Regions from separate parts of the Bradyrhizobium sp. BR 10261 genome, predicted to be linked through region 1. Evidence: predicted binding sites of a transcription regulator. Region 1 holds the regulator's gene; the other holds the start of a gene.
What was found. The regulator LexA, encoded in region 1, represses DNA repair genes until DNA is damaged. The targets are predictions, from matches to a motif close to TGTTCNNNNTGTGTTCNG.
Positions count from the first base shown of each region.

Region 2: the regulator LexA is predicted to act here: its motif matches at 12,865-12,882, upstream of HYH07_RS18210 (putative DNA modification/repair radical SAM protein).

Region 1 covers NZ_JACOFQ010000031.1:68,033-83,258, forward strand. Annotated here, with positions in the region: gene HYH07_RS29300 (OpgC domain-containing protein) at 1-762, opposite strand, end outside; gene HYH07_RS29305 (hypothetical protein) at 1,256-1,510, shown strand; gene HYH07_RS29310 (S41 family peptidase) at 1,741-3,078, opposite strand; gene HYH07_RS29315 (alpha-hydroxy acid oxidase) at 3,388-4,515, shown strand; gene HYH07_RS29320 (HAD-IA family hydrolase) at 4,530-5,153, shown strand; gene HYH07_RS29325 (hypothetical protein) at 5,295-5,510, shown strand; gene glp (gephyrin-like molybdotransferase Glp) at 5,681-6,892, shown strand; gene lexA (transcriptional repressor LexA) at 7,068-7,769, shown strand; gene HYH07_RS29340 (hypothetical protein) at 7,955-8,158, shown strand; gene HYH07_RS29345 (hypothetical protein) at 8,351-8,785, shown strand; gene HYH07_RS29350 (ComEC/Rec2 family competence protein) at 8,875-11,172, opposite strand; gene HYH07_RS29355 (DUF2171 domain-containing protein) at 11,272-11,505, opposite strand; gene HYH07_RS29360 (nuclear transport factor 2 family protein) at 11,584-11,970, opposite strand; gene HYH07_RS29365 (glutamine--tRNA ligase/YqeY domain fusion protein) at 11,978-13,654, opposite strand; gene gltX (glutamate--tRNA ligase) at 13,800-15,226, shown strand, end outside.
Region 2 covers NZ_JACOFQ010000014.1:66,692-81,917, forward strand. Annotated here, with positions in the region: gene hpnO (aminobacteriohopanetriol synthase HpnO) at 38-1,429, shown strand; gene HYH07_RS18165 (hypothetical protein) at 1,565-2,173, opposite strand; gene HYH07_RS18170 (anti-sigma factor) at 2,245-3,009, opposite strand; gene HYH07_RS18175 (sigma-70 family RNA polymerase sigma factor) at 3,006-3,554, opposite strand; gene HYH07_RS18180 (cupredoxin family copper-binding protein) at 3,682-4,008, opposite strand; gene HYH07_RS18185 (metallophosphoesterase) at 4,033-4,977, opposite strand; gene HYH07_RS18190 (GMC family oxidoreductase) at 5,229-6,848, opposite strand; gene HYH07_RS18195 (M20 aminoacylase family protein) at 7,115-8,287, shown strand; gene HYH07_RS18200 (inorganic phosphate transporter) at 8,361-9,983, opposite strand; gene HYH07_RS18205 (UdgX family uracil-DNA binding protein) at 10,108-11,550, opposite strand; gene HYH07_RS18210 (putative DNA modification/repair radical SAM protein) at 11,550-12,785, opposite strand; gene HYH07_RS18215 (ImuA family protein) at 12,946-13,734, shown strand; gene HYH07_RS18220 (DNA polymerase Y family protein) at 13,631-15,226, shown strand; gene HYH07_RS18225 (error-prone DNA polymerase) at 15,223-15,226, shown strand, end outside.

The sequences.
Region 1 (15,226 bases):
CAATAGCCACCGGCTTGCCGCGGCGCCTCCCAATGCGAGCCAGGCGCCGAATACGAAGAGCAGCTGCCAGGCGAACGGATTGAAATACCAGACTCCCGCCGGATAGGACGGCCAATTCCAGCCGTAATGGCGGGCGGCCAGATAGAGGCCCAGCGAACCGATCATCACCGCGTTGCGCCATCGCAGCATGAGCCAGAGCACGGCCGGAAACGCTGCCATCAAAACGATATAGAGCGGCAGGACGTCGAGATTGAGCGGCTTGAACTTGAGGATCAGCCCCTCGGACAGCGTTTCGACGGGAAAGGTCATCAACGGCGCGACGTTGAACTGATCCATCAGGTGAAGGTCATCGAAGCTGTGCGCGAGATAGTGCACGGCGGTGAGATAGACGAAGAACAGCAGCAGGTGGGCGACATAGAGCTGCCATACCCGCCGCAGCAGCCGGGTTGCTCCGATAACGAAGCCACGCTCCATCATCATCGACCCGAACACGAACGTCGCCGTGTAGCCGGAGATCAGCACGAACAGATCGGCGCCATCGCTGAAGCCGTAATTCCGTGTCGTAAACCAGACGAGCGCCGAATCCGGAACGTGTCCCAGGAAGATCAGCCAGTTTGCCAGGCCGCGAAACAGATCCAGCCGAACGTCGCGTCGGGGCCTGGCCAGCACGGATCTGATCGTGATCGTCTCCCAGAGCCGACGATGCAAGAGAAACGCAACTCGCAAGGGCCGACCGGGCACCTGGATCGTATCGTCAATCAACAGTGTATTCCCATTTCTGCGCGATGCGCTGCGGATCGCTATCGCTTCGCGATGCTTCCGCCACTCATTCGCGCCGGCACGCTAGGTCGCGTCGTTGATGCTCCTTTGACAGACATCAAACTCGAACGACGCGCCGGCCAAATCTTTTTGTCGCGCAGGCATGTAATGAATTGAATCGTCTGTCGTCCTCGAGTCATTTCGATCGACGGCGTCATCCCCCGGCGAAGTCTCTCGACAGCGCCGCAGGTAGTCGACGGCATGACAAGAAGCCATCGAATTCACGCAATCGATGCAAAATTTTTTCTGTAAGAAGATCGATGCTTTGCGTCGCCCGCTGCAATTCGACGATCCACGCGTCGGCGCTCGCAAGCGTGCACGTCGACGATTGATCTTGCTCAACTTCGACGTTCTCACTCCGGGTTTGGTTGCCTCTCAGTCAAGCCATCGGGACTTGATGACACCAACTCGACAAGATCAAACAGGAGAAACCAGAATGAGCCACCGCAAGCTGATCGCTGCTGCAGCGATCATGTCGTTCGTCGCGCTGCCCGCCATGGCGCAGACGAGCACCACCGATGAGAAGAACGGCCACCACTACACGGGCGGGCCGAAGACCGAGGTCCTGCACCACATGGGCAAGAAGGACAGCGATGGCGGACCGACCACCGGGTCTGGCGGCAGCCACCATTACGGCGGCGGACCAAAGACCGAGGTCCCGCATCACATGGGCCCGAAGAAGGAGCAATGACGATCGGACGGTGATCCCGCCGCGCGCAAGACGCGGATCACATCTCCCAGGCAACGCAACGGGGAAACAGTGTGTCCTCGTTGTCGCTACGGCGGAAGCCCGACGCAGCGACACTGGTCAAGCCTGCGGCCGAGACGTTGAGTTGCCCGGACTTGACGACAGCGCCCAAGACGAATTCGCCCGGGAGCGGTTCATCCGCACCCGGGCGCTGTATCCGTCGGCTTCTCGCTCTAGTTCGGCACCGTCGTCTTCGGCGCCGGTTTCGCGGCAGCCGCATTCACCGTGACGCCGTGCAGGAAGTCATAGGCCGCGTGCAGCGCCTTGTCGTCCTTCTCTTCCGGCGGGACATAGGACTGGGAGCCCGTCTGCTCGGTGCCGTCGGCGGCCTGCAGATGGCCGCGCATCTGCGATTCGGCGATCGTGTCGACGCGACCCTTCAGCTCGGCCGGGACGTCCTGGAGGATCTCGATATCGGGGGCGATGCCCTGAGCCTGGATCGAGCGGCCAGACGGCGTGTAGTAGCGCGCCGTGGTCAATGCCAGCGCGCCATTGCCGGTGCCGAGCGGAATGATGGTCTGCACCGAGCCCTTGCCGAACGAGCGCGTGCCGATGATCGTAGCACGCTTGTGATCATGCAGCGCGCCCGCCACGATTTCCGACGCCGAAGCCGAGCCGCCATTGACCAGAATAACAAGCGGCTTGCCCTTGGTGAGGTCGCCGCCATGCGCAGTGAAGCGCTGGGTTTCTTCCGGATTGCGTCCGCGGGTCGAGACGACCTCGCCGCGCTGCAGGAACGCGCTCGATACCGACACGGCCTGGTCGAGCAGGCCGCCCGGGTTGTTGCGCAGATCCATCACATAGCCAATGAGCTTGTCTTGCGGGACGTCCTTGGAGATCGAGGCGATCGCCTTCTTCAGGCCGTCGGTGGTCTGCTCGTTGAACGAGGTGACACGGATGTAGCCGATGTCCCCGTTCTCCACGTGGAAGCGGACCGGGCGGACATGGATGATCTCGCGCGTGATCGCGACATCGAGCGGAGCATCGGCGCCCTTGCGCACGATGGTCAGCTTGGTCTTGGTGTCGACCGGCCCCTTCATCTTGTTGACGGCCTGCTCGAGCGTCATGCCCTGCACGTTTTCGCCGTCGATCTTGCTGATGAGGTCGCCGGACATGATGCCGGCCTTGGACGCCGGCGTGTCGTCGATCGGGGAAACGACCTTGACCAGGCCCTCTTCCATCGTGACCTCGATGCCGAGGCCGCCGAACTCGCCGGAGGTCGTCTCCTGCATCTCGGTCCAGGCCTTGTCGTTCATGTAGCGGGAATGCGGATCGAGTGAGGTCACCATGCCCGTGATGGCGCCTTCGATCAGCTTGGCATTGTCGGGTTTCTCGACGTAGCTCGCCTTCACCCGCTCGAAAACTTCCCCGAACAGGTTGAGCTGGGAATATGCATCATCCGCGCCTGCCGCCGCCCGAGCCGCCCATGGTCCGCCCTGCGGACCTGATACGAGGAGGGTCAGGCACGCTCCGGTGAGCGCGCCCAGGGGGAAGAGCAGGGTTTTCCGCATGGAATGGGTGGCCTTTTCGCTGAGCGGTTCTATTGAGGCTGGGCAGCCGCCATGCAAGTGGCGATCCAGCCCGGTTCTCACAATATCATTCTGGTTTCTTCAAGGCCGGCCTGCCACGCCGGCGGGTACGCGGTAAAAATCCCTTCGCCTAAGCCTAAACATTTGGCAACGTTCGCAAGATCGGCCCCGTTTCCAGCGGGAATCAGTCGACCGGACGGCGCCTCGCAGCTATGCCATTTTAGGATGGTCTTGGAGCGCCGGACGGGATAGGCGATGGCACAATTGCTTCAAATTCTCGGGAGGATAACAATGAACGAAGCACTCCGGCCGGAACGGAACGTCGAACTCGGCGCCAGCAACGAGCCGTTCCAGAACCTGCACGAATTCATCCGGAAGGCGCGTTCCAATCTCAACCAGAACGCCTGGGACTACATCGTCGGCGCGGCCGAGACAGAGACCACGATGCGCCGCAACCGCATGGCGCTGGACGAGATCGCGTTCCGCCCCCGCGTGCTGCGCGACGTGCGCAAGGTCAGCGGCTCGGTCGAGCAGTTCGGCCGCAAGATGCGACTGCCTGTGGTGCTCGCCCCCGTCGGCGCGCTGGAGATCTTCGATCCCCTTGGCGCAGCCAGTGTCGCGCGCGCCGCCGGTGCTTTCGGCGCATCGCACATGCTCAGCTCCGTGTCCGAGCCGGGTCTGGAAAAGACCGCGGAGGCCGCGCCCGATGCGCTGCGCCTGTACCAGCTCTACGTCCGTGGCGATGACGCGTTCGTCGCGGACGTCGTCAGCCGGGCGCAGAAGGCCAATTATGCCGCCTTCTGCCTGACCGTCGACACCGCCCATTACAGCCGTCGCGAACGCGACATCGCCAAGCGCTATGTTCGCGAGAGCCGTCTGCGCGCCACCGGCGGCGACTACCAGAAGGGGCTGGAGTGGCGGACCGTGAAGATGATCAAGGACAAATTCAAGATCCCCCTGATCCTCAAGGGCATCGCCACCGCCGAGGATGCCCTGATCGCGCTCGATCACGGCGTCGAATGGATCTACGTCTCCAACCATGGCGGCCGCCAGCTCGATCACGGCCGCGGCGCCATGCATGTGCTGCCCGAGATCGTCGACGCCGTGAAAGGCCGCGCCAAGATCATGGTCGATGGCGGCTTCTGCCGCGGCACCGACATCGTCAAGGCGATCGCGGCGGGCGCCGACCTCGTCGGCATCGGCCGGCTGCAATGCTGGGCGCTGGCCGCAGCCGGCGAGACCGGCGTAACGCGGATGCTGGAACTGCTGGAGGACGAGGTGCTGCGCTGCCTCGGCCTGCTCGGTGCCACCTCCTTCGCCGAGGTCGACAAGTCCTGCCTGCACCCGGCCACCGCAACCAATGTACCGAGCGTGTTCAGCGCGTTCCCGCTATTCGACCACGAGCCCTACCGATACTGACCCGAAAGGATGCAATGACCTCGCTCTCTCCCGGCAGCGCAGATGCGCTTCTGTTCGATCTCGGGCGCGTCGTGCTCGACATCGATTTCTCCAAGGCGATCGCCTGCTGGGCGGGACATGCCGGCTGCGAGCCCGAAGCCATCGTCGCCCGCTATGTGCGCGACGAGGCCTACCGCCTGCACGAGGTCGGTAAGATCAGCGATGAAGACTATTTTGCCTCGCTGCGCTCCTCGCTCGGAATCTCCATTTCGGATGTCCAGTTCCTCGAGGGGTGGAACGCGATTTTCGCGGGCGAGATGCCTGGCATCGGCGAGCTGCTGCCGCGCGCGGCAAGGCAGATGCCGGTCTACGCCTTCTCCAACACCAACCGCCCGCATGTGGACTATTTTTCCAGGGAATATGCCGACCTGCTCGGCCATTTCCGCGAGTTGTACCTGTCCTCCAGCATCGGCCTGCGCAAACCGGATGCGGAAGCGTTCGACCACGTCGTGGCCGCGATGGGCGTACCGGCGAGCCGGATCGTGTTCTTCGATGACCTCGCCGAGAACATCGAAGGCGCGCGCGCCCGCGGCCTCACCGCGGTCCATGTGACCTCACACCACGACGTCGGCGTCGCGCTGAAGGCGCTGGGAATCTGATCGGGCGGCAATTTCCGGAACAATTTCGCCCGAAGACGAGGAACCAAAGCTCTTTGTGCATTTTTGTACGGAGTTCCGGGAACGGAATGCCCCCTTCCGGACTCTTGAGTCCGCTGGGACTTCCATGGACGGACATATCGCGTGTTGGGCAAAACATACCTCACCAAGCAGGCCTCGCTGCTGGTCAAATTCGCCAAGACCACTTCGGACGCCGAGCTTTCTGCCAAGCTGATGAGCAAAGCGGCCGATCTGAAATCTCAGGCAGATCCGATGCCCGACCGGGATCAGGGCCCCAAGGCGCCCGACGTCGCTGAAGTGGAAAACGCGGCAAGGGGAAATCCCATAACGCGGGCGTGACGCTGCCCACAGTTCTGCCCCCGTCGGACCGGTCTGCCGGATCATGCTGGACATGAGCCCTAGTGCCCGAAGCGTAAGCTTCGCAGCAGTATAGCCCTTTTTGCGTCGGCCCTCCCGCTCGGCTAGAACCTTGCCCGACCGAGTCCTTGATCTCGTTGCGGGAGTTCGCCGTGGCACTGATGCCGGTTTCCGATGCGCTTGCCGCCGTGCTCGCCGGTGCGGAGCCTTTGGCTGAGGAAATGATCGCTCTGGATCAGGCCTTCCATCGCGTGCTCGCGCGGGACGTCTCGGCGCGGCGGACGCAGCCGCCCGAGGCGATGTCAGCGATGGATGGTTATGCCGTTCGCGCGGCTGATGCTGCGAAGGTTGATGCGCAGCTCACGGTGGTCGGCGAGGTTGCAGCCGGCCGCCCATTTGCGGGAACGGTCGGTGCCGGCGAAGCCGTCCGGATCTTCACCGGCGGCGTCGTTCCCGCCGGCGCCGATGCGGTCGTGATCCAGGAGGACACCATCGCGGACGGCAAGCGCATCACGATCAAGGAAGCCGCCGTCGCCGGGCGGCACATTCGCCCCGCCGGGATCGACTTCCGCGAGGGCGACGTGCTCCTGCGCAAGGGCGCACGGCTCACCGATCGGGACCTTGCGCTCGCCGCGGGCATGAACCATCCGCAGCTGAGCGTTCATCGCCGTCCTAAGGTCGCGATTCTCGCAACCGGCGACGAGCTGGTGATGCCGGGCTCGACACCCGGCCCCGGCCAGATCGTCTATTCCAATGGCTACGCCCTGCACGCCCTCGCCCGCAGCGAGGGTGCCGACACCATCGATCTCGGCGTCGCCGCCGACACGCTTGCCGCCACGACCTCGGGCATCCGCCGCGCCCGCGAATCCGGCGCCGACATCCTGATCACGACCGGCGGAGCGTCTGTCGGTGACCACGATCTGGTGCAGCAGGCGCTTCGGCACGAAGGTATCTCGATGGCGTTCTGGAAGATCGCGATGCGGCCGGGCAAGCCGATGATGAACGGGCAGCTCGGGCCGATGCGCGTCATCGGCCTGCCCGGCAATCCCGTGTCATCCTACGTCTGCGGCTTCCTGTTTCTGGTGCCGCTGATTCGCGCGCTGTCGGGCCGCTCAATGATTCATCATCGCCGCGAACGCGCCGTGCTCGGTCGCGACCTCGGGGCCAATGACCAGCGCGAGGATTATCTGCGTGCGCGTCTGGAGACGCGGGACGACGGCACGCTCGTCGCTCTTCCCGTCAACCACCAGGATTCCTCACTGTTGGCGAATCTCGCTGCGGCACAGGCACTTCTCGTGCGCGCGCCGTTCGCAGCGAAGGCCGCTTCCGGCACGCCTTGCGAGGTCTTGCGACTGCCGGAGTGAGCGCGCCGACGCAACTGTTCCGCGAACTTTGTCGCGTTCACGGTAAATTAAGCAGTTGCGGAACATGTATCGAACATATAGGGTCCGTTCATGATTTGTTTCGAGCATGTAGCGGCTTACTGCTGAATTCAGCGTCTCGGAATCGAGCGACATCGTCAGGGGGATTTTGGTCGAGATGTTAACGCGCAAACAATACGAGCTCCTGCGGTTCATCAGCGAGCGATTGAAGGAAAGCGGCGTGCCGCCCTCCTTCGACGAGATGAAGGATGCGCTCGACCTGCGCTCCAAGTCGGGCATCCATCGCCTGATCACCGCGCTTGAGGAGCGCGGCTTCATCCGCCGCCTGCCCAACCGGGCCCGCGCCATCGAAGTGATCAAGCTGCCTGAACTCCAGGCGGCTGCCGGCAGCCGTCGCGGCTTCACGCCGAGCGTCATCGAGGGCAATCTCGGCAAGGTGCGCACGATGTCGAGCCCGCCCGTCGATGAGGGCGAACGCCCTGTCGCAGTTCCCGTGATGGGCCGGATCGCGGCCGGTACGCCGATCGAGGCCTTGCAGACGCGCAGCCACACCATCAGCGTCCCGCCCGACATGCTCGGCGCGGGCGAGCACTACGCGCTCGAAGTCCGCGGTGATTCCATGGTCGATGCCGGCATTCTCGACGGCGACATGGCGCTGATCCAGCGCAACGAGAGCTGCGACACCGGCGATATCGTGGTGGCCCTGATCGACGACGAGGAAGCCACGCTCAAGCGTTTCCGCCGCCGCGGCGCCTCGATCGCGCTCGAGCCGGCAAACGCCGCCTACGAGGTCCGGATTCTGCCGCCCAACCGGGTCAAGATCCAGGGCAAGCTGATCGGGCTGTACCGCAAATACTGAACGCGGCGCACGCCGCCACCTGGCAAGCGCGCCCTCAAGGTTGAAGCGGACGATTGTCCGCTCCGGCTGGATAGTTTTTCTGGTTTTCTCCAGATTATCCGGCCACCTCTCCCGCGCTACATCCCCGGCACGCCATGACGAAGCACGCATCGCTTCGCAGGCCTTGCGAGACCGAGGAGACCGCCATGCGTAAGATCATTCTGAGTACCGTCGCGATGGCGCTGATCGCAATATCAGCGTCGCAAACCTTCGCTGCGCAGCCGCAGCATCACGTTCGCAGGTCGCCACAGGCGACGAACGAACAATTCCGCAATGCCCGCAACGCCGTCGGGCAACAGGCGCAGCCGGCCTGGCCTTATTCGGGTTGGTCGGCACCGGCTGGGCGCTAACGAAGAAGCTCTCGGAATGCACGGAAGCAGCCTTTGTTCCTCGGACATCTGAAAAAGAAATTGTGATGGCAGCCTGCAGACTCAAGCCGCAGATTTGCCCCCAACATGGCATATGATCGCAGGCTTCCACTCTGATAGAGGCCTGCGCCTCAGAAGAGGCGCGGGTGCTCTATCGCTGATGAGGAGCACCCGATGTGTGACTATAGCTTGCATGCCGTCGCGACGCGTCCCGCAGAAGTCGGCGAGACGATCGTCACGACAACCTTCCGCGGCACCTCGACGCGCGGCTTCGCCTCCGAAGCCGACATGTCGGTCGCGGTCTGCCTGCTGCCGGGAACGGAGCTCGCCTTCGCCGACAACGTCCGCTACGACAACAGGTGGATCTGGACGCGCACTATCAATTCGCGCGTCGGCAAGTTCGGCAAGGTCGATCCGCACATTCCCGATCGTCATCACGACGCGATCGAATTCCCCGATGGCAAATACGTGCTGGTGACCCAGCTCGTCGAAGGCCAGCGCGCAACCGTGCTGCAACTGCCGGTGACCCAGCCGCTCGGTGAGCGCGAGCACAAGCCGCAAGTTGCCGCCGACAGACAGCCGACACCTCCGGTCCTGCCGATCGGTTGAACCGGCCTAATTTGGGCATGATCTCCGCGCAAACGCGTTTTCGCGTTTGTCGCGCCGGAGGACCGCTACAGACTTTTCCGGATCATGCCTCAATCCTCGGCCTGAAGATCGGCCTCGGACGGTGTTGCGTCCTTGGCGCGCGGAGCTGCGGACCGCGGCATGAGGGTCCCTTCGAAATCTCCATCGCCGGCCGCCGCCGGCGACCAGGGGCGGTTTGCGCCTCTCGCCCTCGCCGCCGCAATGGCAAAGCCATCGCCGCGACGTGTCAGCGCTAGCGCGCCCTGGCTCGCCAGACGCGGCCGATCGATCACCATCCCGGTGCAATCCGGCGGCGCAGGCTTTGCCGTCACCACCAGGGCCGCGCGACTGCAATCATCAGCCAGCGCGTCGATGCGGAGCGCCAGCGCGACCATGTGGCCGTCGGCAAGCGGCGTCACGCAGCCGGCATCGTCGCACGACACGCCGTCGCCGAGCGAGCTGCTCGCCGCATCGCGTGGATCAGCGTCCGCTGCAAGCCACTCCTTCAGCAGGAAATTGTCCTTCTTCGCCCTGATCAGGTGCAGCTGACCGTCCCTGGCGCGCACCGCGACGTTCTGACCGTCACCGGCAATCAGAATATCGGGTTGCCGGACGGAAAGACTCCAGACGGTCGCCGCCATCAGCACGAATGCTCCCGACCAGCGCAGCGGCGTGCGCAAAAGACCCAGCAGGATCAGGCCCAAGCTCGCAGCGATCAGCGGCGCCGTGCCGAAGGCCGCGACATGACCGACCGCACCCGGTAGTGCCGCCACCCAGCGCGTGACGAAAATCATCCAGTCGATGCCGATCCCCATCAGCCACCAGAACACGCCGTCCAGCCCGAAGGGAGCGGCGAGCAATCCGAGCAGCCCGGCCGGCATCACCAACGCCGAGACCACCGGCATCGCGCCAAGATTGGCGAGCACGCCATAAGGCGTGACACGGTGGAAATGGAAGGCGGCGTAAGGCGTGGTCGCAAGTCCCGCGATCATGGAGGCCATGAACAGCATCGCGATCTCGCGGCCTCCCCACAGCGCGATGCGCGCGGTCGCCGAATGATCGGGCGAGGCCAACAGGCTCGGCATGCCGATCTGCACCATGGCAACGAGCCCGAGCGTTGCCGCGAACGACATTTGAAAGCTTGGATGCACCAGCGCTTCCGGCGCGACCGCGAGCACGATCAGCGCCGCCACGGCCAAGGTGCGAAACGTGATCGCGCGGCGATCCACGATGACAGCGATCAGCACCACCGCGGTCATGAAGAACGATCTCTGCGTCGCGACTTCGGCGCCCGAGAGCAGCAGATAGAACGCTGACGCAACCAACGCGGCGGCGGCCGACCATTTCTTGATGGGAAGGCCCGCTGCCAGTCCCGGGATGAGCGCCAGCAGCGCGCGGACCGCGAAAAAGACGACCCCCGCGACGACGGCCATGTGATAGCCCGAAATCGAGAGGACGTGACCGAGCCCCGAGATGAACATGGCGTCGTTGACGGGCGTCGTAATCGCATCGCGGCGGCCGGTGAGCAGCGCGGTCGCGATGGCGCGGTTATCGCCGTCGAGCGTGGCGCGGATGCGCGCGTCGATCGCATCGCGCAGGCCCTGCATGATCGCGGCATAGCGTAGCTGCAATCCGCCCGACACGGCCGGCGTCACAGTCGTGATCGCCCCCATCGCAAAACCGGAGGCGCCGATGCCCTGGAAGAACATGTCGCGCGAGAAATCGTAGCTGCCCGGACGCAATGGCGACAGCGGCGGCATCAGCCGCGCCTTCAGCTGCACGAAGCTGCCGACATCGGGCGCGGTTCCCTTGCGCACGGAGAGGCGGACGCGCTCGAGCTTCACGTCGCTGCGCTGCGCCTCCATTGCCGTGACGCGCAGCACGAAACGGTCGGTGCGTTCGCGGATGTCGCGCGTCTCGACGAAGCCCGACAGCGACACGGAATACAGCGGCTTTGCGAGCACGGTATGCGCGATGCGTGCCGTCTTCCACGTCGCCGCGGCAAAGCCGGCCGCGACCGCCGCGATCATGATTGCGGGCGCAAACAGGCGGCTTCGCCGCAACAGGACGGCGCCAGCCATGAGCGCGGTCGCCGTCGCAATCGTGACCCAAAGCAGCGGCTCGTGGTCGGCGGCAAAATAAAGCGCGATGCCGCAGCCGAAGGCGACGGGCATCCAGGGAAATAGCCGGCCCGCACCAGCCTCGGCCTTGGCCCATTCGCGCAGCTGCCCGACGACCGCGGGCCAGACGCCCGACCCCGCCGGCACGAACCCGCCGGCCGACGCGGCCCGGCCCGTCGGCCAAGTCCCTGCGATCGGCGTCCCGGCAATGCCTTGCGACAGACGCTGCGGCCGGCCCGGCTCCGCCATTCCCTTGGCAACCCCTGCGATATCAGACGGGCGCAGAGGCTACCGGAACGTGCAGGCCGCCGAATAGCGGTACGGATCGAGAACGAAAGGGCCGCGCCCCTACTTTTCCTCTTCCATCGTCACGGCGACGTCCGCCTTGGCCGACAGCCGGACCTTGTTGCCCTCGACACCGGCGACGAGGCCCTTGTCGATGAAATGGTGGTGACCCCGGTGGCTGCCCTCACCGCTGTCCTTCTTGGTCAGCTTGATGCGGTTGCCCTCGACCTTGTCGACCGTGCCGACATGGACGCCGTCGGCGCCGATGACTTCCATATGCTCTGCGATGTTTTGCATGGCGGGATCCTCTGATGGATCCGCCTCAACGCGGCGACAGCACGTTCGTTTCCATCGCTGGAATGACGATGCCGTGCGTCAGATCAACGGCGCCTTCGCCGAGGCGTGGTGATTGACGATCTTCCAGTCGCCGTCCTCGCGGATGATGACCCAGCTCATCTTGACGACGAGATCAGAGCGTTCGCCGGCGAAGTTGAACGTGATGGTTGCGCCCATGTTGATCAGGTCAGAACCGGCCTGCGCCGCCTGCACGTCGGAAAATGCCGCGCTCGGCTCGCGCCAGCGCGGCAGGCCGTTGAAATAATCGGTGACGCCATCCCTGCCCCGATAGAGCTTTGGGTTGGAGCCGAAGAAAAAGGTGTTCTTCGAATAGAGCGATGAGAGCGCGACCGCATCGAGCGTTGCGAAGCCGGCGCACCATTTCGCGATGGTGGCGGAAACGATGGCATCGGCCTCACCGCTCATTCGTTTGTCAGCCCTTGGCCACTTCCTTCGCGAACGTATCGCGCAGGCCGATGGTGCGTGAAAACACCGGCTTGCCGGGCGTGGAGTCCTTGTCGCGCACGAAATAGCCCTGGCGCTCGAACTGCATCGGCTCGCTCGAATTGCTCGCGGCAACCGAGGCCTCGACCAGGGCATCGCTGAGGATCTCCAGCGAGTTCGGATTGAGATCGGCCGCGAAATTCGAGGCGTCCGGGCTCGGATTGGCGAACAGCTGGTTGTAGATGCGGATTTCCGCCGGCACTGAATTGGCCGCAGGCAGCCAGTGCATGGTCGCCTTGACCTTGCGGCCATCAGGCGCGTTGCCGCCCTTGGTCGCGGGATCGTAGGTGCAGCGCAGTTCCACCACCTCGCCCTTGTCGTTCTTGATCACGCCGGTGCACTTGACGAAATAGGCGTAGCGCAGCCGCACCTCGTTGCCGGGTGAGAGGCGGAAGAACTTCTTCGGCGGGTTCTCCATGAAGTCGTCCTGCTCGATATAGAGCTCGCGCCCGAACGTGATCTTCCGCGTCCCTGCCGAGGGATCATCCGGATGGTTGATCGCCTCGAGCTCCTCGGTCTGCCCTTCCGGATAGTTCTCGATCACGATCTTGAGCGGCTTCAACACCGCCATGCGGCGCTGCGCCGTACGGTTCAGCTCCTCGCGGATGCAGAATTCGAGCATGCCGACATCGACCACGCTGTTGGCCTTGGCGACGCCGATCCGCTTGACGAATTCGCGCAAGGCCGCCGGCGGCACGCCGCGGCGGCGCATCCCCGCCATGGTCGGCATGCGTGGATCGTCCCAGCCGGCGACATGGCCGTCGCGGACGAGCTGGGTCAGCACGCGCTTCGACAGCAGCGTGTAGGTTAGATTGAGCCGCGCCATTTCGTACTGATGCGGCTTGGACGGCACCGGCAGCTTTTCGATGAACCAGTCGTAGAGCGGCCGGTGATCCTCGAACTCAAGCGTGCAGATCGAGTGCGTAATGCCTTCAATCGCGTCCGACTGGCCATGGGCATAGTCGTAGCTCGGATAGATGCACCATTTGGTCCCGGTGCGCGGATGGTGCGCATGCAGGATGCGGTAGAGCACGGGATCGCGCAGATTGATGTTGCCCGAGGACATGTCGATCTTGGCCCGCAGCACGCGCGCGCCGTTGGGGAATTCGCCCGCCTTCATGCGGCGGAACAGGTCGAGGTTCTCCTCCACGCTGCGGTCGCGGAACGGCGAGTTCTTGCCGGGCTCGGTCAGCGTGCCGCGCGAGAGGCGGATCTCCTCCTGGGACTGGTCGTCGACATAGGCGAGCCCGTCGCGGATCAGCTTCTCCGCCCATTCATACAGGCGGTCGAAATAATCCGAGGCGTAGAACAGGTTCTTGCCCCAGTCGTAGCCGAGCCAGTGCACGTCGGCCTGGATGGAATCGATATATTCCTGCTCTTCCTTGACCGGATTGGTGTCGTCGAAGCGCAGATGGCAGCGGCCTGGAAACTCCTGGGCGATGCCGAAATTGAGCGCGATCGACTTGGCGTGGCCGATATGCAGGTAGCCGTTCGGCTCCGGCGGGAACCGGGTCACGATCTCCTTGTACTTGGCCTGATCGAGGTCGGCCTGGATGATGTCACGAATGAAATCGCGCCCAACCTCAGTCGCCACCGGTTCTGTCATTACGAAAAATCCTGTAGGGAAATCAGCGGTCCTTCTGCCAAATTCGCGTGGCTGAGCCAAGAGCTTAAGGCATCCGCTGCCGGGCTTTAGTTATGCTCCGGTCCTGTTATATACCACCGCCTCCCATGCATAGGCCCTGCCACGAATGACTGATCCCATCGTCACCCGCTTTGCTCCCTCCCCAACCGGCTTCCTCCATATCGGGGGCGCCCGCACGGCGCTGTTCAATTGGCTCTATGCAAAGAAGCACGGCGGCAAGATGCTGCTGCGGATCGAGGACACCGACCGGGAGCGCTCCACCGAGGCCGCGATCGGCGCGATTCTTGACGGGCTGAAATGGCTGGAGCTCGGCTGGGATGGCGACGTCATCTATCAGTTCAGCCGCGCCGCCCGCCATCGCGAGGTCGCCGAGCAGCTGCTCGCCGACGGCAAGGCCTATCGCTGCTACGCCACCGCCGAGGAGCTCGCCGCCATGCGCGAGAAGGCGCGCGCGGAAGGGCGCACCCGTCTCTATGATGGCATGTGGCGCGATCGCGATCCGGCCACCGCGCCTGCTGACGTCAAGCCGACCATCCGCCTTCGCGCGCCGCAGACCGGCGAGACCGTGATCGAGGACCAGGTCCAGGGCCGCGTGGTCTGGCAGAACGAGAACCTCGACGACCTCGTCCTGCTGCGCGGTGATGGCAACCCGACCTACATGCTCGCGGTGGTCGTGGACGACCACGACATGGGCGTCACCCACGTCATCCGTGGTGACGACCACCTCATCAACGCCGCCCGCCAGAAGCAGATCTACGATGCGATGGGCTGGGCGCTGCCGAACATGTCCCACATCCCGCTGATCCACGGTCCGGACGGGTCAAAACTCTCCAAGCGCCACGGCGCGCTCGGCGTCGATGCCTACCGCGCCATGGGATACCTCCCGGCCGCGCTGCGCAATTACCTCGTCCGTCTCGGCTGGAGCCATGGCGACCAGGAGATTTTCTCGACCGAGGAGATGATCGCGGCGTTCGACCTCGCCAATGTCGGCCGCGCCGCCGCCCGCTTCGACTTCGCCAAGCTGGAGAACCTCAACGGCCACTACATCCGCCACGCCGACGATCAATCACTCGTGAAAATGTTCGAGGACGTGCTCGACCACGTCGTGCCCGCGCGTGACGAGATCAAAGCCAAGTTAAACGACACCACGCGCGCCCAGCTGCTCAAGGCCATGCCGTCCCTGAAAGAGCGCGCCAAGACGCTGCTCGAGCTGATCGACGGCGCCTATTTCATCTTCGCCGACCGGCCGCTGCAGCTCGACCCGAAGGCGGCGGCCCTGCTGACGGCTGACAATCGCAAGCTGATCGGCCAGCTTCATTCCGCGCTGGAGAAAGTCGAGACCTGGAGCGGTGCGACCACGGAGGCCGCGCTACGCGCCTTTGCCGAGGAAAATAGTCTCAAGCTCGGCGCGGTTGCCCAGCCTTTGCGGGCGGCCCTGACCGGCCGCACCACCTCGCCCGGTATATTTGAGGTTTTGGACGTGCTGGGACGCCAGGAAAGCCTCGCCCGGCTTGCAGACCAGGCCAAGGAATA
Region 2 (15,226 bases), on a different contig from region 1:
AGTTGACGAAGCGGCCCTCAACCGAAGTATGTAGCGGATGAACAGTCCAAATCCAGACATGTCCCAGTTGTTCGCGGACCGTCAGGCCCAGCGCAGCACCCTGCATAATCGGTACCTGAACGAGCAGTTCGTCCGGGTTCTCAAGACCATCGGCTACGACGTCGGCTTCCAGAAGGGGCAGGGGCAGTACCTCTACGATCGCGAGGGGGCACGCTATCTCGACCTCTTGTCCGGCTTTGGCGTGTTTGCGATCGGGCGCAATCATCCTGTCATGCGCGAGGCGCTCAAGAGTGTGCTTGACGCCGATCTGCCCAATCTCGTTCAATTCGACGTCTCGACCCTGGCCGGCGTGCTCGCCGAGCGGCTCCTCAAATATGTTCCCTATCTCGACAAGGCCTTCTTCGCCAATTCCGGCGCAGAATGCGTCGAGGCCGCGATCAAGTTCGCGCGCGGCGCGACCGGGCGCCCCGGCATCGTCTATTGCGCCCACGGCTATCACGGCCTGACCTATGGCGCGCTGTCGCTGACCGGCGATTCGAACTTCCGCACCGGCTTCGAGCCGCTACTGCCGGGTTGCACCTCGGTTCCGTTCAACGATCTCGCCGCACTCGAGAAGGCCCTGGCCTCGCGCGAGGTCGCTGCCTTCGTCGTCGAGCCGATCCAGGGCAAGGGCGTCAATATGCCCTCCGACGAGTTCCTGCCGGGCGCGGCCGCACTCTGCAAGAAATATGGCACGCTGTTTGTCGCAGACGAGATCCAGACCGGCATGGGCCGCACCGGCCGCTTCCTCGCGGTCGAGCACTGGAATGTCGAGCCCGACATGGTGCTGTTGTCGAAGTCACTGTCGGGCGGCCACGTCCCCGTCGGCGCCGTGCTGACGCGCAAGAGCATCTTCGACAAGATTTTTAATCAGATGGACCGTGCCGTGGTGCACGGTTCCACGTTCTCCAAGAACGACCTAGCGATGGCCGCAGGTATTGCCACTCTCGATGTGATGGAGTCCGAGAAGCTGATCGAGGCTGCCGCCAAGCGCGGCGCAGAGCTTCGCCTCGCGCTTACCCGCATGGTCCCCGGCTACGAGCTGATGAAGGAAGTGCGCGGCAAGGGCCTGATGATCGGCATCGAGTTCGGTCCGCCGAAATCGCTGCGCCTGCGCGCCTCCTGGAACGTGCTGGAGGCCGCCAACAAGGGCCTGTTCTGCCAGCTCATCACGGTGCCGCTGTTCAAGGATCACAAGATCCTGACCCAGGTCGCCGGTCACGGCAGCCACACCATCAAGCTCTTGCCGCCGCTCACCATCACCGAAGAAGACTGCAGCTGGATCGAGCGCGCCTTCGACGACGTGATCGCCGGCAGCCACAAGGTCCCCGGTGCGATCTGGTCGCTCGGCAAGACGCTGGTGGACAACGCGGTGCGACGGTCGGCGTAAAGCATGATCCGGAAAAGTGCGAAGCGGTTTTCCGAAAAGATCATGCTCAAACAATAACCTAAAGCGCGATCACGATTCATCCTGATCTCATCGCGCTTTAGGCCGTTCGCTCGGCCGCGTCAGGCCGTGTCCAGCTCAATGCGCAAACACCGTATTGAACATCGGCGAGACATCGTCGTTCTTCTCGATCGCGAGAATTGCGCGGCGTTGCGTTGCAAAGAGGATCGGGATGTCCATCCAGTCTTTGCTTCGGATCAGCAGCGAATTTTTGGACGCATCCTGCGGCACCGCGGACAGGCCGATCAGGAAATGCGCGTCGGCGACCCTCACCGAGAGGGCCGCAAGGGGCGCGCCCTTGGCCTGCTCGTTGGCCTTCATCAGAAGGCCCGGGACCTGTTTGATCCGACCGGCGGTGAAGCCTGGGCCAACATCGATCTGCACCGTATGAGTGGCAGGCAACGCGGAATCGAAATTGCGTCGGATGGTGAGCGTCATTTGCAGTTTTCGCGAGGGTATCTCGACGGTGCCGCGTATCGTGACGTCGCCTGATGGCGCCGAGGCATCGGTCGTCGGTTCGACCTGCCAGGTGATCTGTCCCTCTACGCGGTGACCTTTCGGATCGCTCAGGTCTTCCTCGTAGAGGACGGCGCGCATCGTGGTGGCGAGTCCGTCCCGGGCTGCTGCCGGCCCGGATGCGGCGATCGTCCAGGCAAGGGCTGCAGCGAGAAAAAGAGCGCGGATCATGGCGTTGAATTAGCAGCGCGCCTCTGACCCCGCAATCGAAAGTTGTGATTGCGCCTCGTTATCGAGCGTTGCTACCCCTCCACATTCGCCTTCATCGCCGCCTCGAACTTGTCGACGAACTCGCTGAGCTCGTCGCCACCGATGTCGCTGACGGCCCAGAAGTTCAGGCCGCGCTCGCCCCAGCGGCGGCAGTTGAAGCCCTGCATGGTCTGCGTCCTCGGTGGCCGATGCTCGGTGCTCGCGGTCTGCGACACGAACAGGTTGATGATGTGCTGCCGGCGCTTGTAGACGACCGCGCCGATGGCGCGCGCATCGATATAATCGAGCCGGCCGCCGACCAGCGTAAAGCCTTGCGCGGTGAGGTCGATCACCGGCGGGGCGACGTCGAGCTTGCCGTTGAACCACGGCTTGACGGTGTGCTGGTCGGTCGAGACCACGTCGATGAGATGGCCCGCCTGGAGCGAGCGCAGATGCGCGGAGACGACCTCCGAGAGGATGCGCTGCTGGTCGTCCTGGCGCAGCACGACGGCAACGACGCCTGAAGCGGCGAGTGCGGAGACCGCCGAACCCATCGCAAAGCCGCGCAGCACGGACCGCCGGCTCGGCTGCGGCCGCGCTTGCGGGATCGACGCCTCGATACGAGTCCGGAGGCTGGCAGGCGCGCTGTAGCGCAGGTTGGTGTCGGCCAGTACGCGCTTCATCTCTTGCTGGGCCGCGAACTCGGCCGCGCAGGCCGGGCAGGCGGCGATATGGGCTTCGACCTCGCGCGCGTGTCCGGCATCAAGCTCGTTGTCGAGCAGCGCGTGAAGCAGGATCTTTGCTTCGTCGCAGGTCATTTCGAGTGCTCCTCTTCCGCCGTCCAGGCCGCGCGCAGCATGGCGCGGGCGCGGGCAAGGCGGGACATCACGGTGCCGACGGGGGCGCCAACGGCTTCGGCAATTTCACGATAGGACAGGTTGTTGATCTCCCGCAGCACGAAGGTCTCCTTGAACGGCTCGGCGAGCGCGTCGATCATCTTGCGGATGGCGCCGGCGTCGCGAGTGCGTAGCACCTCGGTCTCCGGGCTCGACTCGCTCTCCTGCCACATCGGCGTCTGGTCGGCCGCGCCCGGCGTATCCTCGATCGCGGCGTGCGAATGCGAGCGCCTGGCATATTCGGCGTTGCAGACATTGCGCAGGATCGCGAACAGCCAAGGCTTCATCGCCGGGCCGCGATAGCTGTCAAAGTGCTTCAGCGCGCGCAGATAGCATTCCTGCACCGCGTCCTCGGCGTCGGAGGCGTCGCGCAGGAGATAGCGTGCGAGCGTGTAGACGTCGTCGAGATAGGGCAGCGCCGCCTCGCGGAAGCGCTGCGCCTTCTGGAAATCGTCGCTGACGGGCATCGCCTCTCGCTTTGCCTCTTGCTGCGTTTGGTACGTCGTTTCGTCTCTGGGCCTGACCGAAGGCGCGCGAGCCCGGCCGGTGTGGGACCACCGGCCGGGCAAGACAGAGATGCCTTGGTTGGAGACGTTACTCAACCTTGATCATCCCGGTCATGTGCGGGTGCAACGAACAAAAATACTTGTAGTCGCCCGCATCGGTGAAGGTGAACGTGAACTTGTCGTCGGTATCGAGGGTTTTCGACCGGAACTTGCCGGCCGACACCACTGTGTGCGGGATGTCGTCCCGGTTGGTCCAGGTCACGGTCGTGCCGAGCTTGATGTTGAGCTCCGGCGGTTGGAAGACGAAATTGTCGATGTGCACCTCCATGGCGTTGTCGTCGGCACGGGCGGTGACGGGCAGCAGGATGGCCGCGGCCACAGCGACGGAAAAGTCGCGGCGATTGAGCGTCTTCATGGTCAGCTTCTCTTCAACCCTGGATCAACCTTGGAGCGGCGTGTCGATGATGGCGAGCCGCTGCTCGTTCTGCTTGAAGTTGACGCTGGCAACCCCGAGCATCGCTCGGAGCTTGGCGTCCTCGACTTTCATCGGTCCGGGCGAGGGGGCGGTGCCGGGCGCCGGCTGCGGGAAGGCGGTGGAGCGCGCGGTGTGGAAGGTGACGTTGCCCTCGACCTTCTGCATCACCTGATGGATGTGGCCATTCAGCACGGTGACCGAGCCGAAACCCTTGACGTATTCGAGCGCGCGGCCGCCGTCCTCGGTGCCCCAGCCCCATTCCGGATACACCGTCCAGAGCGGGATATGGGCGAACAGCACGATCGGCGTCGACTTCGACTTGCCGCGAAGGTCGTCCTCGAGCCAGGCGAGCTGCTCGGTGCCGAGATTGCCGAGACCGCCGGCCTTGAGATCGACGACGTTGACGAGCCCGATGAAGTGCACGCCGCCGGCGTCGAAGGAGTACCAGCCCTGGCCCTTGGTGCCGCGGCCGTAGCGCTCGCGATAGAACTTCACCTCCTCGTCGAGGAAATCATGCTCGCCGGGCACGTAGTGCACATCCAGCTTGGACTGCGAGATGATGCGGTCGGCATTGTCGAACTCGGCTGCCTTGGACAGATGGGTGATGTCGCCGGTGTGGATCATGAACGACGGCCTGGCCGGCATCGCATTGATCTTGCCTACGGCTTCCTCAAGCGTGCCGAGCGCATTGGGATTCGCCGGCTTGTCGAAGCCGACATGGCTGTCGCTGATCTGGAGGAAGGTCATGCCGGGCGCGGCGGCCGTTGCGGCCTCAGCGGAATCGATGATGCCAAGCGAGCGCGGCACGCCGCCAGTGATGGTCCAGAGCACCCCGGTGCCGGCCCATGTCATGCATTCGAGCACCTTGCGGCGGCTGACGCCGTCGTCCCCATGATTGTGTCCGCTCATCGCAACGTCTCCCTTGGCCCTGAATTGGGCTTCGGGGAGGTGATCGGGGGAGGGGAGGACTTATTCCCGAATGCGATGACGATTTCGTGAGGTAGTTTCGTGGTCCGGACGCGCTGCAACGCGAAGCGTTGCTTCGCAGAGCCGGGACCCAACAGAAAGGCGAGCGGCGCGCCGTGAGATGGGCCCCGGCTCAGCAGCGCATCACTGCGTGCTGCGCTGCGTCCGGGGGCACGAGAGCAATGGCAGGGCTACTACTTCGCATCCTCCAAAATCATCGCAGCCCCCTTCTCGGCGATCATCGCCGTCGGCGTGTTGGTGTTGCCCGAGGTGATGGTCGGCATGATCGAGGCATCGACGACGCGTAGGCCGCCGAGGCCGTAGAAGCGCAGGCGTTCGTCGACCACGGCCAAGGGATCGTTCGCCGATCCCATCTTCGCCGTGCCGACGGGATGGAAGATGGTGGTGCCGATGTCTCCGGCGGCTTTTGCCAGCGAGGCATCGTCGTCCCCGACGGTGGGTCCAGGCAGATATTCTGTGGGTCGATATTTCGCCAGCGCCTTCTGCTGCATCAGGCGGCGCGTGGTGCGGATCGCGTCGGCGCCGACCTGACGGTCGTCGTCGGTCGACAGATAGTTCGGCGCGATGATCGGCTTGTCGTCCGGGCTCGCCGAGCGCAGCCGCACGGTGCCGCGCGAGGTCGGCTGGAGATTGCAGGCGCTGACCGTTATCGCCGGGAAGCGATGCAAGGGATCGCCGAACTTGTCGAGTGACAACGGTTGCACGTGGAACTGGATGTTGGCGCGCGCGCGCGTTGCGTCAGACCGCGTGAAGATGCCGAGCTGCGACGGCGCCATGGTCAGCGGACCACGGCGGCGGAAGGCATAGTCGAGACCCATCAGGCCGCGGCGGAACAGATTGTAGTAGGTCTCGTTCAGCGTTCGCACGCCCTCGACCTTGTAGATCGCGCGCTGCTGGAGGTGGTCCTGCAGATTGCGCCCCACGCCGGGCTTGTCCATCACGATGTCGATGCCGAGCGGAGACAGCCAGTCGGCCGGCCCGATGCCGGAGCGATGCAGCACCTGCACCGAGCCGATCGAGCCCGCGGAGAGGATCACCTCGCGTTTGGCACGGGCCTCGACGATCTCGCCGTTCTGGATGAAGCGCACGCCGACGGCGCGGCCCTGTTCGATGATCAGGCGGTCGACCAGCACATGCTTTTCGAGCCGAAGATTGCGACGCCTCAAGGCCGGCTTGAGGAAGCCGCGCGCAGACGACCAACGCCGGCCGCGCTTCTGGTTGACGTGGAAATAGCTGGTGCCCTCGTTGTCGCCGGTGTTGAAGTCAGGAATGCGCTTGATGCCCATCTCCTCGGCGGCATCGGCGACGGCGTCGAGAATATCCCAGGACAGCCGCGGCGCCTCGATGCGCCAGCCGCCGCCGGCGCCGTGATGCTCGCTGGCGCCGAGGAAGTGGTCTTCCAGCCGCTTGAACAGCGGCAGCACGTCATCGTAGCCCCAGCCGGTCATGCCGAGCTGGCGCCAGTGATCGTAATCGGCAGCCTGGCCGCGCATCGAGATCATGGCGTTGATCGCCGAGCAGCCGCCGATCACCTTGCCGCGGGGATAGGCGAGCGAGCGGCCATTCAGGCCCGGCTCGGCCTCGGTCTTGAACATCCAGTCCGAGCGCGGATTTCCGATGGCAAAGAGGTAGCCGACCGGAATGTGGAACCAGATCCAGTTGTCGTCGCCCCCGGCCTCGAGAATGAGGACGCGGTTTGCGGGCTCCGCCGACAGCCGGTTGGCAAGGATGCAGCCGGCCGTGCCGGCGCCGACGACAATGTAGTCAAACTCACCTTCGAGCCGCCTTGGCATTCCGCTTTCCACCCAAACAGGCGTCATGCCCGGGCTTGCCGTCTTCGCTGAAGCTTCGCCGGCCCGATACCGTGAGCCCGGCGAAGCCTTGGCGGAGCCGGGTCCCGGGCAGCCACGCGCTTTCTGTCCTAATAGGCAGAGGTGGATGGCCGGCACAAGCCCGGCCATGACGAGAGGACAGGGCTACCCTCGATCTGCGGCAGTTAGGTGGACTGGCGCTTGCATGGTAGACGGGCTTGGATTTTCAACAGAGCTAGAGACCCTTCATGCCCATCGTCAACCGCGTCGCCGACCTTCAACCCGATATCCAGGCCTGGCGGCGGGACATCCACCAGCACCCGGAGCTGCTCTATGATGTCCACCGCACCGCAGCATTCGTGGCGGATCGCCTGCGCGAGTTTGGCTGCGACGAGGTCGTGACCGGCATTGGCCAGACCGGCGTGGTCGGCGTGATCAAGGGCAAAAAGCCCGCCGGCGAGGGGCTCAAGGCGATCGGCATGCGCGCCGACATGGATGCGTTGCCCGTCGACGAGCAGACCAATCTGCCTTACGCCTCGAAGACGCCGGGCAAGATGCACGCGTGCGGCCATGACGGCCACACTGCGATGCTGTTAGGGGCCGCGCGCTATCTCGCCGAGACCCGCAATTTCGCCGGCGACGCCGTCGTGATCTTCCAGCCGGCCGAGGAGGGCGGCGCCGGCGGCGCGGCGATGGTCAAGGACGGCATGATGGAGCGCTTCGGCATCGAGCAGGTCTACGGCATGCACAACGGCCCTGGCATTCCGATCGGCTCCTTCGCGATCCGGCCCGGCCCGATCATGGCATCGACCGACGAGGTCGATTTCATGATCGAGGGCCTCGGCGGCCATGCTGCGCGTCCGCACAAATGCGTCGATTCCGTTCTCGTGGGTGCGCAGCTGATCACCGCCTTGCAGTCGATCGTCTCGCGCAGCGTCGATCCCTTGGAATCGGCCGTGATTTCGATCTGCGAATTTCACGCCGGCAATGCCCGCAACGTCATTCCGCAGACGGCGACGTTGCGGGGCACGATCCGCACGCTGACGCCTGATGTGCGCAAGCTGGTCGAGAAGCGGGTGCGCGAAGTCGTGGCGGGCGTCGCCCAGATCACTGGCGCAAAGATCGACCTGCACTACAAGCGCGGTTATCCCGTCGTGAACAATCACGCCGCGCAGACCGAGGTGGCGACGCGCATCGCGAGGCAAGTCGCGGGCGATACCAATGTGGTGGAGATGTCGCCGATGATGGGCGGCGAGGATTTTGCCTACATGCTGGAAGCGCGCCCCGGTGCTTTCATCTTCTGCGGCAACGGCGACAGCGCCGGCCTGCATCACCCCGCCTACAATTTCAACGACGAGGCGATCGTGTTCGGCACGTCCTACTGGGTCAAGCTGGTCGAGGAACAGCTCGCAGCGTCATGACGCGCTGAGCTGAGGCACAACTGAAAAGGGCCCGTGCATCGCACGGGCCCTTTTTGTTGGCATGTCTCGCGGCTCAGAACACGTGCGAGAACAGGTAGTACAGCACGCCCGAGATGATCATCGCGGCCGGCAGGGTCAGCACCCAGGCCATGGCGATGTTGCGGATCGTCGCCCATTGCAGGCCCGAGCCGTTGGCGGCCATGGTGCCGGCGATGCCTGATGACAGCACGTGGGTGGTCGAGACCGGCAGGCCGTAGACGTCGGCGGCGGCAATAGTGGCGGCCGCGGTGATCTCGGCGCAAGCGCCTTGCGCATAGGTCAGGTGCGTCTTACCGATCTTTTCGCCGACGGTGACGACGATGCGCTTCCAGCCGACCATGGTGCCGAGACCAAGCGCGATGGCGACCACGATCTTCACCCAGCCGGGGATGAACTTCGTCGCGCTGTCGAGCGAGCCCTTGTAGGCGTTGAGCACGGCGACGTCGGCGGCGCTGAGCTCGGCCTCCTTGTCCTTCATCAGGAAGCGCAGCGCTTCCGATGCGAGATACATGTCGTTGCGGGTATTGCCGACAAGGTCGGCGGGCACTTTGGCGAGCGAACCGTAGGTGATCACCTGCTTGGCGATGTCGCGCACCAGCACGGCGAGCGACGGGAACGTACCGCCAGTGACCTCGCGCTGCGCGACATAGTTGGTCACGGCCGGCCGCGGATTGCCGATCACGCTGTAGCCGGCGGCCTTGCCCTCGATGATCCTGCTGGCGGCTTCCGAGTTCTGGACGAACGCGGCGATCTGGCTCTCCGGCAGCGCGCGGTTGAGCGCGTAGGCGGTCGGCACCGTGCCGATCAGGATCAGCATGATCAGGCCCATGCCCTTCTGACCGTCATTGGAGCCGTGGAAGAAGCTCACCAGCGTGCAGGTGAGGATGAGGATGCCGCGGATCCACCACGGCGGCGGCTGGTCGCCCTTCGGCTCGCCGAACAGAGCGGGGGTGGCGCGCAGCAACACGGTGCGCAGGATCAGCAGCAGGCCGGCGGCGAGCGCGAAGCCGAACAGCGGCGACAGCAGCAGCGCCTTGCCGATATTGGTGGCCTGGGTCCAGTCGACTCCGGAGGTGCCGCTGCGGCCATGCAGGACCGCGTTCATGATGCCGACGCCCATGATCGAGCCGATCAGGGTGTGCGAGCTCGAGGCCGGCAGGCCAAAATACCAGGTGCCGACGTTCCAGATGATGGCGGCGATCAGCAGCGCGAACACCATCGCGAATCCGGCGCTGGAGCCGACCTGGAGGATCAGCTCGACCGGCAGCAGCGAGACGATGCCGAAGGCGACCGCGCCCGAGGACAGCAGCACGCCGAACAGGTTGAACATGCCGGACCACACCACGGCGACGTGGGCGGGCAGCGAGCGGGTGTAGATCACGGTCGCCACGGCGTTGGCTGTGTCGTGGAAGCCGTTCACGAACTCGAAGCCGAGCGCGATCAGGAGCGCGACGAAGAGCAGGAGGAACGGAGCGAAGGACTTGACCTGAGCGCCGGAGGCATCGACGTCGACCCAGATGCTGTAGGCGACGAAGAGCAGCGCGGCGGCGATCACGCCCATGTAGATCACGCCGGTGAGCGGATGAAATCCACGATTGAGGTCTGGCCCCTTACTCAAGGCAGGCTCGATCGAGCCCGGCAAAGCAACGTCACTCATCGGAAATTCTCCTGTCCCAAGGCCCCGATTTTGCGCGCGGCATGTGACAGGCGGTTGAAATGGCGGAAAAGCCGCCGAAATGACGGGAGTGCTCGACGGCCTTTTGCTGTGCATCGGAGCCGCGTCAGGCGGCGCGCGGGGCTTTCTTCTGCAACGCGGCGGCGATCTTCAGGTCTTCGACAAAGCGCTGATATTCCATCACCTTCGCCTCGGGATCGGGTAGCCGCAGCAAATAGGACGGATGCACCGTCACCAGAGCCTTGCGACCGTCGGTGAGGTCTATGAGCCGGCCGCGCGTCTTGCCGATAGGCGTGATCTTGCCGAACACGCTTTGCGCGGCGGTCGCGCCCATCGCAACGATGAGATTGGGCTGTATTGCCGAAACTTCCCGCTCATACCATTGCCGGCAGGCTTTGATCTCCGGTGTTGCCGGCTTCTGGTGCAGGCGGATCTTTCCGCGCGGCACGAATTTGAAGTGCTTCACGGCGTTGGTGACATAGACCTTCTTGCGGTCGACGCCGGCCTCCGCAAGCGCGCGGTCGAGCATCTGGCCGGCCGGGCCGACGAAGGGATGGCCGGCGAGGTCCTCCTTGTCGCCGGGCTGCTCGCCGACCAGCATGATGGTGGCGTTCTCGGGGCCTTCGCCGAACACCGTCTGCGTCGCATTCTTGTAGAGCGGGCAGGCGCGACAATGCGCAGCCTCTTCGCGAAGCGTTTCGAGATCGTCGGCGGCAGGTTTACGTTTCATCGGAGCCTCCGGCCGTTTCTGAGGCTTGTGCGGATCGGTTGCGGCGTTGGCGATCATGGCGCCGGTCATGCGCTCGGCGTCCTCGATCAAGGGCTTAATGATCGAAGCCTCGGGCAGGTTCCTCCAGTATTTCTTCGGCATCTCCGTCTGCATCGCTTTCACCTTCAGGCGTGCCGGATTGAAGATGCTGGCGTAATAGCGCCGCCAGGTTTCCTCCAGCCGGTCTTCGCCCGGCGCTTCGCTCTTGCTCACGCCCGGCGTGAACGAGAGCGCATGGCCGTCCCAATGCGCGCAGAGATCGGGCGTCAGGATCGACCAGGGCATGTCGGCAAAGCGTCTTGCGAAGAACGGCGCCGCGAGCTCGACGATGTGATGTTCCGGCTCGAACCAGGCGACGTAATGGGCGTCGCGCTCGCGGCCGATCTCGCGAAAGCGCACGAAGGCGTGCATTTTGTGCTCGTCGCGATGGACCGCGCGTGCCATCGCCGTGACCAGCGCAACATCGGGATCGGTCGCGACCTCGATCAGATCGTGATTGTCCTTCAGCCGCCAGAGCAGCCGATAGAGGATCGCAAAGCGCTCGCGATCGCGATGCAGGATTGCTGATTTTGCGAGATCGACGAATTTACCTGATACATTGAACGTGCCGTCATTCACTTCGAGGATCGGCGACGGTGCGGGAGGCGCAAACAACTCCGCTTCGCCGCCTTGCACGGCCCAGGTGACGTCAGTGGGCTGCACATGATGAAGCACGAGGCTGCGGGCGGCTTTGCGCCAACCGTCGAAATCGGTTTCGCTGTCGAGCGTCATGTACTGCATCAGAATCCAAACCCTAATTGTGTTGCTTTCGGCTTGAATCGTTCGATCAGTCCGGCAGCATCGAGACGATGCGGCGAAGGGCGGTGATCGCTGAGAATGATGAACGGCAGCGCCTTGTGCTTGGGCACGTGCAGCCGCGCCAGGTCGGAGAGGCGGATCGTGGTGGTGCGCCGCGTCGCGATGATGCGCTCGACCGCCTTGGTGCCGAAGCCCGGCACCCGCAGCAGCTCCTCGCGGCTGGCGCGGTTGACGTCGAGCGGGAAGCGGTCGCGATGGCGCAGCGCCCAGGCAAGCTTCGGATCGATATCGAGCGGCAGCATGGCGCTGTCGTCGACGATCTCGCCGACGTCAAAGCCGTAGAAACGCATCAGCCAGTCGGCCTGGTAGAGCCGGTGCTCGCGCAGCAAGGGCGGCTGCACCAGCGGCAAGGCGCGGCTGGCATCGGGGATCGGGCTGAAGGCGGAGTAGTAGACGCGCCGCAGCCGGTAGGAGCCGTAGAGATTGGCGCTGGTGTGGAGGATGGTTTGATCGTTCGCGCTGTCGGCGCCGACGATCATCTGCGTGCTTTGCCCGGCCGGCGCGAAACGCTGCGGTCTTGCCTTCGTTTTTGCGTTACGGCCTTCCTCGGCCTCGTCGAGCTTCAGCCGCAGCCGGCCCATGGTGCGGCGGATCGCGCGCACGTCTTTCTCGGGCGCGAATTGCTGCAGGCTCGCGGCTTCAGGCATCTCGATGTTGATGGAGAGACGGTCGGCATATTTGCCGGCCTCCGCGATCAGCGCATCGTCAGCTTCCGGAATTGTCTTGAGATGGATGTAGCCGCGGAAGTGATGCTCCTCGCGCAGCTTTTGCGCGACGCTCACCACTTGCTCCATCGTGTAGTCGGGGCTGCGGATGATGCCGGAGGAGAGAAACAGTCCCTCGATGTAATTGCGCCGGTAGAAGTCGAGCGTCAGCTTGACCAATTCGTCGATGGTGAAGCGGGCGCGCGGCACGTTGGAGGAGGCGCGGTTGACGCAATAGAGGCAATCGTAATTGCAGGCGTTGGTGAGCAGCACCTTGAGCAGCGAGATGCAGCGTCCATCGGGCGCGTAGGAATGGCAGATGCCCATGCCGGGCGCAGTCGAGCCCATGCCCTTGCCGTCGCTGGAATCCCGCTTCTCGGTGCCGCTGGAGGCGCAGGAGGCATCGTACTTGGCGGCATCCGCGAGAATTTCCAGCTTGCGTTGTATGTCCATGTTTGAATCTCTTTGATTCCGCTCATGAATCTTTGGCACGCCAATTCGATTGACTCTTCGGCTGCCGTTAGCTTTATATTAGAACATATCATGAACAAATGAGCCAGCCGTTGGTTCTTCTTTTGAAAGCCACGGCATCAATCTTTGAGGAGCGGCGAGCATGAGCGGCGCACGCATGAGCGCGCTTGCGACCTTGCGCAGCCAGATCGAACGGATCGAGACGGCGGAGGTCGTGCATCATCAGGACCGCGTCGCGCTTGGTCACGGCGAAGTAGACCGCGCGCTGAAAGGCGGGCTCGCGCGCGCGGCGATCCACGAGGTGTTTTGCGAAGGGCGCCAGGGCGCGGCCGCGACCGGCTTTGTCACCGGGCTTGCGGGCCGCGTCACGACGCAGCGGCCGCTATTGTGGGTGCGGCAGGATTTCTCGGAGATCGAGACTGGTGCGCTGTCGATGAGCGGGCTCGCCGAGCTCGGCCTCGATCCGCGCCGCGTGGTGATGGTGCGTGCGGCTGACGTGGAGAGCGCGCTGCGCACTTCGGCCGATGCGCTCGCCTGCGATGCGCTCGGCGCCGTCGTGCTCGAGCTCTGGGGCGAGATCAGACAGTTCGACCTGGTGGCGAGCCGCAAGCTGACGCTGGCTGCGCAAGGCTCAGGCGTCACCGGCCTGTTGCTGCGGATGGCGGCGCGGCCGCTGCCGTCGACCGCGGAGACGCGCTGGATGCTGCGCGCGGCGCATTCACCGCCGGGCCCGATGTGGGATGCCTGGGGCGCGCCGCGCTTCGATGCCGAGCTGTTGCGCAATCGTCATGGCCCGTGTGGCCGGTGGATCATGGAATGGAATTGTGATGAGTGCCAATTCAGTGAGCCGTCGACGTATCCTCAGCCTATGGCTGCCGCGCCTGCCCATCGATCGGATCCAGCGCTTCTTCAGCAGCGCCGGGCTGGGTAAGAATAACAATGAGCCGAACATTGTCGTCATCAAGGACGTTAATGCATTGGTGATCCATGCGCTGGACGAGGCTGCAGAGCGCCTCGGCCTGTATATCGGCCAACCGCTGGCCAATGCGAGGGCGATGTGCCCAGATTTGAAAGTGTTCGACGCCGATGTCGTGGCCGATGCGAAGACGCTCAGCGACATCGCCGATTGGTGCGACCGCTTCACGCCGCTGGTGGCGCTCGATCCGCCGCATGGGCTGTTCCTCGATATCACCGGCTGCGCGCATCTGTTCGGCGGCGAGGCTGCCTTGTTGCAGACGCTGGTCCGGGCGCTCGGTCGACAAGGCTTTGCCGTCAGTGCGGCCATCGCCGGCACGTCGGTCTGCGCGCGCACGCTGACGCGGCAGGCCACGGGCAGCATCGTTGCCGATGGCGAAGAGGCGGCGGCGATCGACCGGTTTCCGGTGTCCGCGCTCGGCGCGGACGAAGCGATCACCACCGGCCTGCGCCGCGCCGGCCTGAAAACCATCGGCGATGTCGCATCGCGCTCGCCGAACGAAATCACGGCGCGGTTCGGCGCGCGGTTTTCCACGCTGCTCGCGCATGCGCTGGGGCAGGGCGATGCGCCGATCAGTCCGCGCAAGCCGCTGCCCGATTACATCGTGGAAAAACGCTTTGCCGAGCCGATCGCGACCGACTCCATGATCGCGATGACGCTGTCGCGGCTCGCTGACACGTTGATCGCGTCCATGGAGAAGCAGGGCAAGGGCGCGCGCCGGCTGGAGGCCGCGTTCTTCCGCACCGACGGCGCGGTGCGCACGATCATGGTCGAGACCGGGCGTCCGGTGACGCGAAGTGCCGTCATTGACCGGCTGTTCCGCGAGCGTCTAGATGCGCTCGCCGATCCGCTCGATCCCGGCTTCGGCTTCGACATGGTGCGGCTGTCGGCGAGCCGCACCGAGATCGTGGTGCAGGAGCAGCGCGATCTCGATGCCCATGTCCATGACAATGACGAACTCGCCGCGCTGATCGACCGCATTGCCGCGCGCATCGGCGGAAAGCGCGTCGTCGTGCATCTGCCGCAGGATACCCATATTCCCGAGCAGGCGGTGCTGGCCGCGCCAGCCCAGCATCATCTCGCTGCGGCCATGCAGGCCGAATGGCCAGATCGTGCCGAAAGCGAGCCGCCGCTGCGCCCCCTCAGGCTGTTCGACCAGCCCGAGCCGGTCACCGTGCCGTTTGCGACCGTGCCTGACGGTCCGCCGCATCAATTCACCTGGCGGCGCGCGAAACATGCGGTGGTGCGGGTGGAAGGACCCGAACGCATCGCGATGGAATGGTGGCGACAGGACGGCAAGCAATTGACGCGGGATTATTTCCGCATCGAGGACGCCGAAGGCCTGCGCTTCTGGATTTTCCGCGACGGTCTTTATGAAGGGGAGGTGTTCGACGCCGACGGCGAGCCCGCTCCGCCTCGCTGGTATGTGCACGGTCTCTTCGCATGA